3 regions of the Brevibacillus sp. NPDC058079 genome follow, and region 1 is predicted to be linked to each of the others. Evidence: predicted binding sites of a transcription regulator. Region 1 holds the regulator's gene; each other region holds the start of a gene.
The links. Region 1 encodes LexA, which represses DNA repair genes until DNA is damaged. Its sites were predicted from a motif close to CGAACATATGTTCG; they were not measured.

Region 1 (4,257 bases):
TATCAGGACTCACGATTTTCCATCCTTTTGGCAGCAGTGGCTTCACAAGACGCGCTGCCCAGTCTACAAAAGTAGACTGTTGAACGTCATCCACGCCGAGTTCAGGTAAAACCTCGGATATATAGGTAAGAAACATCCGGTTAGGTGCAAACACCATGAACTTTTTGGACATCATGGAATCCTGATAGTTATAAATCAAATAGGATAGTCGGTGCAGCGCGATGGTCGTTTTTCCGCTCCCCGCTACTCCTTGCACAACAATGGGCCGTTCTTTTTCCGCCCGGATAATATCATTTTGCTCGGATTGAATCGTAGCGACGATATCTTTTAGCCTGCTATCGTTCGCCTGATTCAGATTGGCTGCCAAAAATTCATCGATGAAGCCCTCTTGCAAAAATTCGTCGGGATGCCCCATTTCGCGGTTAATCGTTTCTTTTACCGCTCCATCATAGATGCCGACGATCTTTTCGTCTTCGATCGCAAAATTACGCTTTAATCGAACTTCACCACGCACAATTTCGCGTCCCATCCGGTAAAACGCGTCTTTGCTCTCACCGGAATAATAAAGACTGGCGATAGGCGCGCGCCAATCCACGACGACAGAATCAAACGTATCGCTGCGTACAATTCCTCGTTTTCCTATGTATACCTGATCCAGCTCGTAGATCTCATCTTTCAAAAAATCCACTCTGCCGAAATACGGCTTCTCTCGACCTTGATCTTCGAGGTAGCGCAAATCCTTAGCCTTTTTATAGTTAACGACCTGTTTCACATAGTCATCTGTTGCCTCGCGAATTTCATTGCGAAGCTGCTCCATTTCTTCGTCGATCGCTGAAATTGTTTCATCCAGCTTTTTTTGTTCCAATTCATAATCACGATGCTGTGTACTCACATTCATTCCCCCTCACATGTATCGTGTCATTGAACGTATTAAGACCATTGCCTAGCCAACCATATTCCAACCCCACAAGAAAGTAGTCCGACTCCCAAACTGAGAAGAGCGTACAAAGTGCCACGCAACAGGTGACCTTCTCCCCAAAAAGAAACCACTTCCAAGGAGAAACTAGAGAACGTCGTAAATCCTCCCATGACCCCCGTTGCAAATAAAAGATAGAGTGTCGGAGATAAAATGCCACGTTCTTTCCCCAGCACGAACAAGATGCCGATGATCAAAGATCCACAAACATTGGCGATCCAAGTTCCCCACGGCCATCCCGGCTGATTCGCGAGCAAAGACAATAGGTAGCGCAAAAGTGAGCCAACTGCTCCTCCAACCGCCACAGCTATCCACGCCACCGCTTTCCCTCCCTGAATATCAAAGCGTTATGTATGTCACAGAAAAAGACACCCTAGCGTCAAGCGAGGATGTCTGTCGTATCAGTAATTGTTATCTTACTGTTTTGGCTTATTTTCTTCAAGGTCTTCCACATAACGGATGGAATCCAAATTTGCTCTCAATGAAAGCTTAACGGCGTCAATGTACTTTTGGCGCAATGCTTTTTGTTCGAGCTTTTCCTCTTCGGTCAAACCTTCTTCGCGAGATTTTTTGACCAATTCGTTAATGCGTTTAATTTCTGCGTCAGATACCACTGCTGGTTCCTCCCACTCTGTAGTAGTGCCGATTCATTATACCACATTCGAATGATCCCGCAAGACAGCCGAACACTTACGGAGTATCAGGAAGCATGAGAGTCTGACCTGGGTAAATCCTGTTGCTCTCTAAACCGTTCGCATCCTTAATCTCTATTATATAGTCGCGAACATCCATATACTGATCTGTATTGTATTGAACAGCTAACGACCATAGGCTATCTCCAGATTGTACGGTTACTTCTATTCCTTGTGGCTCCTCCATTGGCGAAGAAGCAAACACTAGTTCGGTCAATAAGTAAAAAAAGAGAGTAAATGTTATAAGAAACAAGAGAGCTTGTCCTCTCGTGATACCAAAACGAACTCGACGTTCTTCTTTTTTCTCGAAACGATTTCGTGCTGTCGATGAATTCATAATAATGGCCTCCTCGCAAACATACGTTCTGATCATTTGTAACCTCATGATAAATGAGAACATATGTTCATGTCAACAAAGAATCGAACTTATGTTTGTCGAACGCAAGCTCCCATGGTATAATATAGGAAAATATGTTCGAGAAATCAGGGGTGTCTTTCTATGTCAAAATTATCGAGTAGACAACAAGCCATCATCGAGTTCATACGAAAGGAAGTTCGTGATAAAGGATATCCGCCATCTGTACGTGAAATTGGTGAGGCTGTTGGACTAGCTTCCAGCTCAACAGTACATGGGCATTTGGCACGCTTAGAGAAAAAAGGCCTCATTCGTCGAGATCCTACCAAACCTCGTGCCATCGAATTGCTATCAGATGAAGATCGTTTTCAAGACAATTTCGAAGACTCTGTCGTCCGTGTTCCAGTAATCGGAAAAGTAACCGCTGGACAACCGATCACTGCCATTGAGGATGTGGAAGAGTACTTCCCGCTTCCAGACAATATCGTGACTTCTGACAAGGTCTATATGCTGCGCGTCTCCGGGAACAGTATGATTGATGCCGGGATTCTCGACGGAGATTACGTAATTGTTCGCCAACAGCACGTAGCGAACAATGGTGACATTGTCGTAGCCATGACAGAAGAAGACGAAGCGACCGTCAAAAGATTTTTCAAAGAAAAGAACCACTTTCGTCTCCAACCGGAAAATGCCACAATGGAACCGATCATTCTGGAGAATGTCACCATTCTCGGTAAAGTCATCGGTGTATATCGACTCATTCACTAGTTTCCACGTAAAAAAGGACAGCCTCGGCTGTCCTTTTCGTTTTCTATATGTTATCTGGCGACAAAAAACCAGATGATCATCGTAACTTGCAATATGACTTTTACGACCGCACTACCCAAAAATCCGATCAGTGAGCCTACGCCCGCTTTCACTGCTCGCTCCATCGACTGCTTCTGCACCATTAACTCTACCAGAACGACGAATACGAACGGCAAGATCAGCATACCAAACGGTGGGAAAACGAAGATCCCGAGGATAATTCCGACCGCAGCAGCAATGGACGACCACTTGGACCCTCCGTACCTTTTCACGAAGTACATGTTCGTCAGCAAGTCAGCACCATAAAGCAGAATGCTTAGAACGACCATTCCCCACCAAAAGGATGCGGGCAATCCCGCTCCCGGATCTGCAATGAAAAAGTGATAGAGCAAAAAGCCCGCCCACAGTAATATCGTATCAGGTAAAACAGGTAAAAAAATTCCTGCGATGCTTAGCAAGAACAATAACACAACCACTACCCACAAAAATATTTCCATCTACTACACTCCCTTCATCTAGGTATACGAGTGATTACCGATTTCGTTGCGTACTTATTCACTTTTGTCTAAACTATTTTAAAAGAAAGTAGACATGGAGGTAGTCTCTTGAGAAATTGGCATGATCTCTCTTATTTGGGCAGAGGAACGATGCGCCAAAAAGCGGCGTGGGAAGCGATTAAACAGACGCACATCATGGAAGTACTATCCGATTACCGTCCAGTGCTTGCCGGAACCATCCCTTTAGACATTGACGTCAAGCAAAGCGATCTAGACATTATTTGCGAGAGTCATGATCTGGAACAGTTTGAGCAGGCTGTGCGTACAGCATTTGGCTGCTTACCCGGATTTGAAGTGACACACCTAGATATAAAAAGTACTCCCACGTGCGTTATCTCGTTTTTCACAGCTGACTTTTGGTTTGAATTGTTTGCTCAACCGGTAGCTGTCGAAAAGCAAAATGCCTATCGTCATATGGACATCGAAGCACGTTTGCTAGACATAGGAGGCTTGGATGCATGCCAACATATTAGAGCTCTGAAGCAAAGCGGCATCAAAACAGAGCCTGCATTTGCTCGATACTTTCATATTCCGGGTGATGATCCATACGAGGCATTGTTGCATTTGGAGTCGTTAACCGAACAGGAATTACGACAAAAAGTTCAGCTCCTGCGAAAGGATTAATCTTCAAGCAAAGAGCCGATCTCTACTTCTTGAATACAGGAAGGATCATCATTTTTCGGACTGCCCACTTTGGCGGATACCAGATATACCATCATCTTGCTGGAATCGTAGGGGGTAAACAGCGACTGGAGCTGCAACCGATCATACTTCTCCCGATCAAGCCATAATTCCTCATCATCTTTCTTTAAGATGACAGGCATTCGCTCATTTTTATTAAATGTCAACAAAATCGTACTGAGTATTGAT
Region 2 (4,257 bases), on a different contig from region 1:
TAGTAGTTTTATGCTTTGTTATAGGCAGCTATTTTAATAGTGAACAAACTGGGATGAATTCAATTTTTGTACCTATAGTATACTTCCTTGTTATTTTATTAAATCTCCAACAATTAATCCGAGCACTAAAAAGTACACAAAAATGAAAACGATAGAAACATTTATCATTAATGATGATAATCTATTAAGCCCTCCTGTTAAGATAAAGGAGGGCTACACTATTATTTGGATATGTTTGCTGCATCACGCAAAGCATTAGCAGCGTAGTGAGCGACTTCCCTGACCTCTGGATCGTTATCGCTTGCCATCCAGACCGAACCGAGAATCGCGATTACTTCCTCTGCCGATTGCTTGTCAAACTTGTTCACAGGTTTTTCCACAGCAGGTGGACTAGTATTCCACCTGCCCTCGCCGCCCAAGGCATCTTTGTAGTCTACTATGTGCCCTGCGAGCGCCTGTCCATTTTGGTACTGATAGAGGTTAGCAGCTTTCGAGAACTTGCCCCTGCTCCAGGCATAAGTCTGCCAGTAATGTTTGCAGGCTCCCCGTTCGCCATTTCCTATACAACAGCGTAAGGGCCCTATACACGGACCGAATAACAGGGCAGCTCGTTGACTGCTGCTTTCAGGTAAGCCTCAATTGCTCCATAATCTTTTGATTGTGAGTCATAGTCCACAAGACCCTCTCAACTTGCTGCAACACTACGAACGAATCACGAAGAAAAGCGGACTCCCAGCCATTCGTTTTCATGATATACGCCACAAGTTGAAAAATGTTGTCAAGCGACAACGTAGAAGGATTATGTTGTCAGAGTGGTTGGACGAGGATATAAGAAAAACCCTTGATTTCTCAAGGGTTCTAACGTTCATACTATGGTGATCCGGACTGGGTTCGAACCAGCGACCCCCACCCTGTCAATTAAGACATCACCGTATCCCCTCTTATCCCTTCATATCCTAAATCGCATAACATCAACGTTTCTAAGGTAATCAATTAACCTCTATTAACCTTAGAAATACTGCTTTTTCCGATATTTCGCCACCCATTTTGCCACCCACTTTTGATGCCAACTAAGGGGAGATATTCACTCCTCTTAGTTCCCTTCTAACCAATTAAGAAACACACTTTTTGCTACCTTAATTCTTGTTCCAGCTCTTGCTATATGGAATTGGCCTGAATTACAAAGTTCATACGCTTGGCGCTGTCCAATGTTCATTATCTGCTTTATGTCCCTTACATCTAGCACATCTGGATAAGATTCCAAAATGTTAATACTATTTTTCATATTATTATCCTCTCCCATTTGTATGTATATGTCGAATCGTTTGATTAACTTGAACAAATAAAAAACCCATCGACTAAATCGACAGGCTCCTTTTTACTTCAACAATATTTTCCATCAACTCTTCAATACGCCCCTGTCCTTCTTGCTGTAGGGTTAACTCATGCACGCAAAGAATGTCCACTTGACCACGTTTCGCCCATGCGATCAGAACCTCACTGTTTTCATTCTTTTCCTTCACAACTCGTATGCCCTTTGATTGCAGTTCTTTTGCTGCTTCCTGCTTCTTTTTAAAGGCAAGGCTCCCGACCTGTCGAAGAAGAGCCATTCCGAGGTTAGGAATTTTTAAGTCTAATGACTCCACTTTCGCCAAATCGTGCTGGATATACTTAACGGCTTGATGCCAAATTAGCCACCCCATGACTAATTCATTTGCCTCCACAGCAAACACCTCACTTGCGAACTTTTGTTCTTATATTATGTGATCACTTTTTAAACTTTTCAATGGGAATTCCGTTCGATCCGAAAATATTCCGCACTTGCACATAAAGTCGAGGTGGTAAGTCTGGAAACAGGAATGCGACTTCTCCAATTGTACTGGCTTCACACCAAGGTACGATGAAATAGAACGATGGTATCACTGGAAAGCACACTCCTTTCAATAGAGTTAACAATAACATGAAGGAGTGGGACAAAAAACTGTTCAATACAGAGATCATCTTCTTAACGTTGCCTAGCTTTTTTAGAAGTGATCTTTACAAAGTGGACAGTTTAAACAGCAGGGTCAGTCTAAGCTTTTTTTAGAAAAGCAATTATGAAATTGATTACATAGATGTTAGAGCTTATCATGATAACTTCTTTTTGAAACAACTAATAAAACGGTTACCAATTCAACATGCTCATATTCTAGCTTTCGACAAGAAATATACAATAAAATACACAATGTTACATTTTACTAAATTAACTAAATATAGTAATATATGAAAATTAGGATAAATGTACCAAAAAAAGGGGTTCCTATAATACATTCTTCAGCACGTTATCCTAAATAAAATTAGTTCAATTTAGATGAGGGAGAAATTAGATTATGAAAAAAAAATACTTAATACCAATCTTTTATGTCCTCTTAGCAGTCTTAGGGCTTAACACGATTTTCGAAAAAGAAGCCCTTGCTTTTAATATTTTCGGTTATAAGTATGATGTTCATATTAATAACCAAAAATACTGGATGAGTGATGAGGAGAATAGTCAACAAGGAATGCTGATTAAATCAGCAGTGGCAGATTGGAATGAAACAAACAACACCGGAAACACTGGGGTTAAATGGAGATTAACGGGTATTAAAAATGACTCAATTATGGACTTCACTGGATACACTTATGAAAAAGGGGTACTTGGAGTAACCATGTTTTTTCGTGGAAATAGACAAGTCCATCCATGGAATGAAAAGTATGAATTTACAACAATTCTTAGACAAAAAGATTTCGATAAGTACAAAATAGATAGTGAAGCCTATAATTTACCGATTGCACGAGAACAAGAACTTGTTTTCCAAGCTATGATTGCTCATGAGATGGGTCATGCCATCGGAATCGCTCATACTGATTTTCACAGTGATACCCTGATGTATGCGGATTCAACACCATGGACTAAATGGGGAATCTATTATCCCGATGATGATGCTATTAAAGCTGCAGCACTATTGTATGGACCCTAATTAATTTATATTTCAACACCAATTTATCAAGTGTTTGGAAGGAGAATACTAATGATTAGCATTAAGAATTTAAAATCCACAAAAAAAATAGCATTAGCTACTATTGGTTTTATAACAATTGCAGGACTTGCTGTTTACTATATAGGCGACTTAAAAAATCAAAATTTCCTTTATTCCAGTGATTCAGATTATAGAATAGTTTCTGGTGAAGCAATGTTTACCGAGACATTCACTAACGTGGAGGGTCTAGCTAAAAATGCAGATATCATAGCCGAAGCTGAAGTTATTTCTCAAGAAAATAACGCTAATTATGAAAGACTAGATGTATATACAGTCTCTGAATTAAGATTAACTAAAGTCTATAAAGGTGATGTAGAGATAGATGATACAGTATCTGTACTGGAAACTGGAGGGGAATTCGATGAAAGAGAGGTGGCCAAATATTTCGCAGGAAAGCGAGGATCTAAAGTGAATGATGATCTTGGTGAACCCAGAATAACATCGGTAGGCATTGAAGGAAGTATACCTATGAAAGAAGGAAATAAATATTTTGTTTTCTTAACAGAAGATAAAGATGACGTTTATAACATAGTAGGGTCAGTTCAAGGAAAAATAAAGATTAATGACGAGAACACCCTTGTATCCCAAGTTTCATTGGAAGTAATAGAACATGGTAATAAACATAATAATCTTTTTTTCCTGCAAGAAAATTATTCAGGAGAAAATATCTCTGAGCTTACAAACGAAGTTGAACGTATAGTCAATAACTAGCTTGACACTCCATTGATAAATACCCTTTGAGCAAATTTGCTGCCTAATTCGTCAAGAAATAACTTCTGCTTATTGTGATGAATACCTCATTTAGTAGACAGTAAGAATACCCCCCACCGGTAGGTCGATAGCTGACGCCTGAATTCAACAGGCGTTAGCATTTTTAATTTTCTTTGTGACCGACTTTGATTGTAAAATTAAATACACTCCTCAATTCACCTTTGTGCCTCGTCTAGACTTCGGATATCATACAGGTAGAACCCTTCCGATTTGAGATGGAAGAAGAAGCTCTTCACCGTAACGTTTAAACTTCTGCCCTTTCTTTGCTAACATAAAAGTGCACCCCCTAAAGTTCAAATGTCTACTTTAGGGGGTGCACTTCAAATTACCCGAGCGGCTTATTCATCGTGCGTAGCCTTAGTATAGAGCGTTTATCGATTTGCTTGCAAAAACCGTCAAAAGTGTCAGATATGTCAACCGTTCGTTC
Region 3 (4,257 bases), on a different contig from region 1:
AATATAGAAGGTGGGGTTAAGCAGCGAGTTCCAGCGGTCTCTGTAATCCCCTCGATCAACGTCATGATATCCCGTTGCATAATGGGTCTGAATTTCTCCTCATAATCTGAAAGATCAGGCAGTATAGGCTTTCGATAATACACCGACCCGATATCACATTCACTTAAATTACCGTTTTTACCGAAAATTTGAAAGAAAGAATCCCGATTTGAAAATTTGATATCATAATCTTTAAGTCTGTCGACATTGAGACGAAAGAATGGGACAGAAGATCCATAACGGTTTATTATATAATCCGCGGTCAAATCTCGTGTACTAGTCACTATCAGTATTGCTTTCAACAATATCACCCTACCATTTAATACGAGCTGTTTAACTACCCGTTTAGAGGCAATTATATCATTTTAGCTAGAAATACAGGCATTTATACAAACATATGTAAAGGCAAAGCATTCACTTATTGTACTAACCTCCCCGTCTGCATCGCGATTTAAAAAAAGACTCTAAGCAATAGATTTTTCCCCTCCAAAATCAGCGATTTATCTCAATGGTACTTACCCTCATCCGTAAAAATGATATATACAGTGGATGTTTATACTTTTATCTTCACGTTTGGAACCTCTCTAGTCTAAACTCTTTTCTGTTCTGCCAATCACAAATAAGCCCTTCTTTAAATTCTTCACCTTGGTAATTATCTGTTAGTTTCACTTTTCCAGGGAACTCACCATAAAAGCTTACATATGCAAATAGACAATTGTCTTTTGTACATAAAATCACATAATGAGATTTATCAGGAAAGTTATTCACATATGCGCCAATTTCTGAATTTGTACTAGCTTGGTCTGATTCAATATATTTAGATATATTACTTAAATTGATAATACTCTCACGGACTCCATCAAAAATCTCATTACATACATAGTTTGTTCCTTTAAAAAAAGTGAGGGCATTAAAAGCCGTTTTAAGATACAGAAAAAAGAAAGTATTAAAATCTGTATCCATTTGGTCCGTGTATTTAAAAACCGATTGATTGAAATTTTGTGGTTTAGCTAAATCTCTGAAATGATTTAATTCATGCATCATTAGCATCGGCAACAACAACTCATGTGCTAAATAGTCCATATTTATTGTTTTATGAGAAGTGCTAGCATACCATTTCTCTCCATAATAACCTATTACAATAAAATGCTTTTTTGTCGGATATGACATATGTACTAATTTATATACTTTTATCTTATTTTTAAAAAATTGTGTGAGTTTTTTGTTTAATGAGATGTGGTAATGCTCAACTGATTGTTCATTTAAATTTGTAGACACATACATCGGGAAAACCGTATTCTCTTCATCGTCAAAATTAAGTACTATTTGTGGGATAATATATGATTGTCCTGCGAATATAAATCCCAATAGAAATTCTAAAGCGTCTTCTCCCTCTTGTTTTAGCAAGCGCATAATTGGAGATTTTATCTTTTTTACATTTAAGCTCCCCCTTTTTCCTGGTCCAAAATTTCTTCTGTTAACAGCAATAGCCGAATTTCTTAATGCGACTGTTTCTAATTTTGAAAACTTCTCATTCGCTTCGTCTGATACAGTACCTTTCTTAAGTGTTTGAATTCCACCTAAACCTGCTGGTATTATGTGTTCTTCTTTATCGAAGTGTAAGAATTGGTCAGTTTTCTTATAATAGATACAGTATCCTATTGTAATCGCCCCTTTTGAATAATTTCTTTTATATATGCTTAATCCTATGGTGTAATTTTACAATAATCAATCAATCAACAACTACTCAGTAGCTCTTGCCCTCTTTTGATAATCTATTTTATGACACATTCGGTTCATATGCTTTTCCAATCTTTTGTCTCTTTCTTGAGAATATGAGAAGGCTACCATTTTGGCAGCCTTCTCATATTCTCACTTATCAATACACCTTAGTTCCTCTATCCCATTCCGATCATTCAGAAGCGTTCTATATTCTTGTTATTAAAATACCTTACTTATAAATATTATGTTATTTTACAGAACCATGGGGAACTAAACCACTTATTTGGACGTGCTAAGTAGTTGGATTGCTATTGAATAATGTACAGGCGAAAATGTCTAATATCCCTTGCTATAGCTGCTTTTTTAAATTATGTACATATATATTCGTCGGTCTTCAGGCCATCTTGGCCAGTACCTTGTTCTCCCCGATGCCTACCCGACAGTTGATTCCCGTCTCCATCCAGACGCGCTGCCGAATCTGTGCAGCCATCTGCAACGGATCACCAAACAGATGGACGCTGCCTGTCACGTCGAGAAACTGCTCGTCGATTCTGTTTTCATTTTATTGTTCATGATAAGTAAACCAAATAAGTCACTGACCTTGGAAAAAAATGTGCTCTTGAAACAGGAATATTTGTTCGGTATTCTGTATACAATAACAAAGGGAACAAACGTTCTTGTCGGAGGGTGATTCTATGTCTTGGAATTTAGAAAAGCACCAAGGCTGCCGTAGCGTTGAAACCATCTATTTTAATCGAAGTTGTATTCTATCCTTGTCCCTAGTAGCAAAGAAGCAATTAGGATGACGCAAATCCCTTTGCAAACTGAAGAAGAATCTCAATTCATTAAAGAGTACATTCTTCTCCCCATCATTTTGGATATCTTGGAAAAGGATATCAAAACTTTGGATTCTGTACCGTTAAAAATGCCTACTATTTATGCCAGAACCTTACGCCATGTACAAGACCTGATTACTATCGATTTATTGGGAATACGCAAATATCTGAATAAACATGGGATAAAAGTGTATGAACAAAACTGGACTAAACTCGGTATAGAAGCAAGGTACTTATGTCGCGGTTATCATCACCAATTTTCAATGCTACGGGGCTTAGTGAAAGCTGAAGTGGAGAAAAAGCTAAGCGAATATTTAAATATTGATCTGGCTGGTGAAATAAACTCATGAGTAAACAATTAGATCGAGTCATTATGCTGGCAGATTGCCAATCTTTTTACGCGAGTGTGGAAAAAGCAGCTCATCCTGAATATAAAAATAAACCGCTTGTTGTTGCCGGTGATCCTACGCGGCGATCAGGGATTATTCTAGCTGCTTGTCCCATAGCCAAAAAACATGGTATTACAACGGCAGAACGGTTGGGAGAAGCTCTTGCTAAGTGTCCAGAGGCGGTTGTGATTCGGCCCCGTATGGAGGAATATATTCGGGTATCTCTTCAGATTACCGAAATTCTACAATCTTATACAGATCTAGTGGAACCATATAGCATTGACGAACAGCACCTCGACATAACGGCTAGTTTGAAGCTTTTCGGCTCCCCCGTCACGATTGCTAAAAACATTCAGCAAAGAGTGATGAACGAGACAGGCGTCCGCACAAGGATCGGGATTAGTTACTGCAAAGTCGTAAGTAAAATGGCTTGCGATAATTTCGCAAAAAAAAATGAACGAGGTATTTTTACCCTTTCGAAGGTGGATCTCCCAACCATACTTTGGCCACTACCGGTGAACAAAATGTTTATGGTTGGATCAAGAATGACACAACATCTCACCCGAATGGGCATCATGACAATCGGTGATCTGGCAAATACCTCTCTCACCACTCTAAAACGCAAATGGGGTATTAACGGAGAAGTTCTATGGTGTATCGCTAACGGCATAGATTCTTCACCGGTAAGTCCAAACACCCATAACCACCAAAAAGTGATCGGTCATCAAATAACGTTACCGAGAGATTATTACACGTTGCAAGAAATCTTAGTTCCCCTTTTGGAACTATCAGAATTGGTATGCCAAAGATGCCGTGCCAAGGGGTATATGGGATGGGTTGTATCCGTAGGTTGCCGGGGAGCAGACTTCAATCGTCCCACGGGGTTTCATCGGCAGATGACATTAACTGACCCAACAAGTCTTACAGGTGATGTCTACAAAGCTGCGACCATGTTGTTAGAGCGACACTGGGATGGATCTCCTATACGCAGTATCGGAGTAAGCCTAAGTCAACTTGTCAGCGATGAGGAATTTCAGTTAGTTTTGTTCGATGACCGTGAGAAGAAGCTTGCATTGGAAAAGACCACCGATATGATTAAGCAAAGATTTGGAAATGCATCGATTATGCGAGCAGTATCCCTAACAAAAGCAGGTCAAGCAAAAGATCGTTCTCAAAAAATTGGAGGCCACTATAAATGAGCAAAAAGCTGCAAGGTAATGGCTTGTTTGAATCTTCACGGATGATGCTTCCAGAGCACAAGGAAGCATATC

Region 2: the regulator LexA is predicted to act here: its motif matches at 1,742-1,755, upstream of ACFVS2_RS09555 (YhjD family protein).
Region 3: the regulator LexA is predicted to act here: its motif matches at 2,389-2,402, upstream of ACFVS2_RS08010 (YhjD family protein).

What each region holds. Positions count from the first base shown of each region.
Region 1 covers NZ_JBHVSO010000001.1:1,403,071-1,407,327, forward strand. The annotation lists gene ACFVS2_RS06300 (HelD family protein) at 1-892, opposite strand, end outside; gene crcB (fluoride efflux transporter CrcB) at 931-1,296, opposite strand; gene ACFVS2_RS06310 (DUF896 domain-containing protein) at 1,393-1,590, opposite strand; gene yneA (cell division suppressor protein YneA) at 1,667-2,005, opposite strand; gene lexA (transcriptional repressor LexA) at 2,168-2,791, shown strand; gene ACFVS2_RS06325 (DUF456 domain-containing protein) at 2,842-3,327, opposite strand; gene ACFVS2_RS06330 (DUF4269 domain-containing protein) at 3,436-4,011, shown strand; gene ACFVS2_RS06335 (SOS response-associated peptidase family protein) at 4,008-4,257, opposite strand, start outside.
Region 2 covers NZ_JBHVSO010000002.1:649,008-653,264, forward strand. The annotation lists gene ACFVS2_RS09545 (hypothetical protein) at 222-368, opposite strand; gene ACFVS2_RS09550 (helix-turn-helix domain-containing protein) at 1,094-1,303, opposite strand; gene ACFVS2_RS09555 (YhjD family protein) at 1,359-1,724, opposite strand; gene ACFVS2_RS09560 (matrixin family metalloprotease) at 2,370-2,999, shown strand; gene ACFVS2_RS09565 (hypothetical protein) at 3,051-3,770, shown strand.
Region 3 covers NZ_JBHVSO010000002.1:290,061-294,317, forward strand. The annotation lists gene ACFVS2_RS07995 (MvdC/MvdD family ATP grasp protein) at 1-341, opposite strand, end outside; gene ACFVS2_RS08000 (hypothetical protein) at 607-1,452, opposite strand; partial or broken gene ACFVS2_RS08005 (Y-family DNA polymerase) at 2,159-2,311, opposite strand; gene ACFVS2_RS08010 (YhjD family protein) at 2,564-2,947, shown strand; gene ACFVS2_RS08015 (DNA polymerase IV) at 2,944-4,185, shown strand; gene ACFVS2_RS08020 (YolD-like family protein) at 4,182-4,257, shown strand, end outside.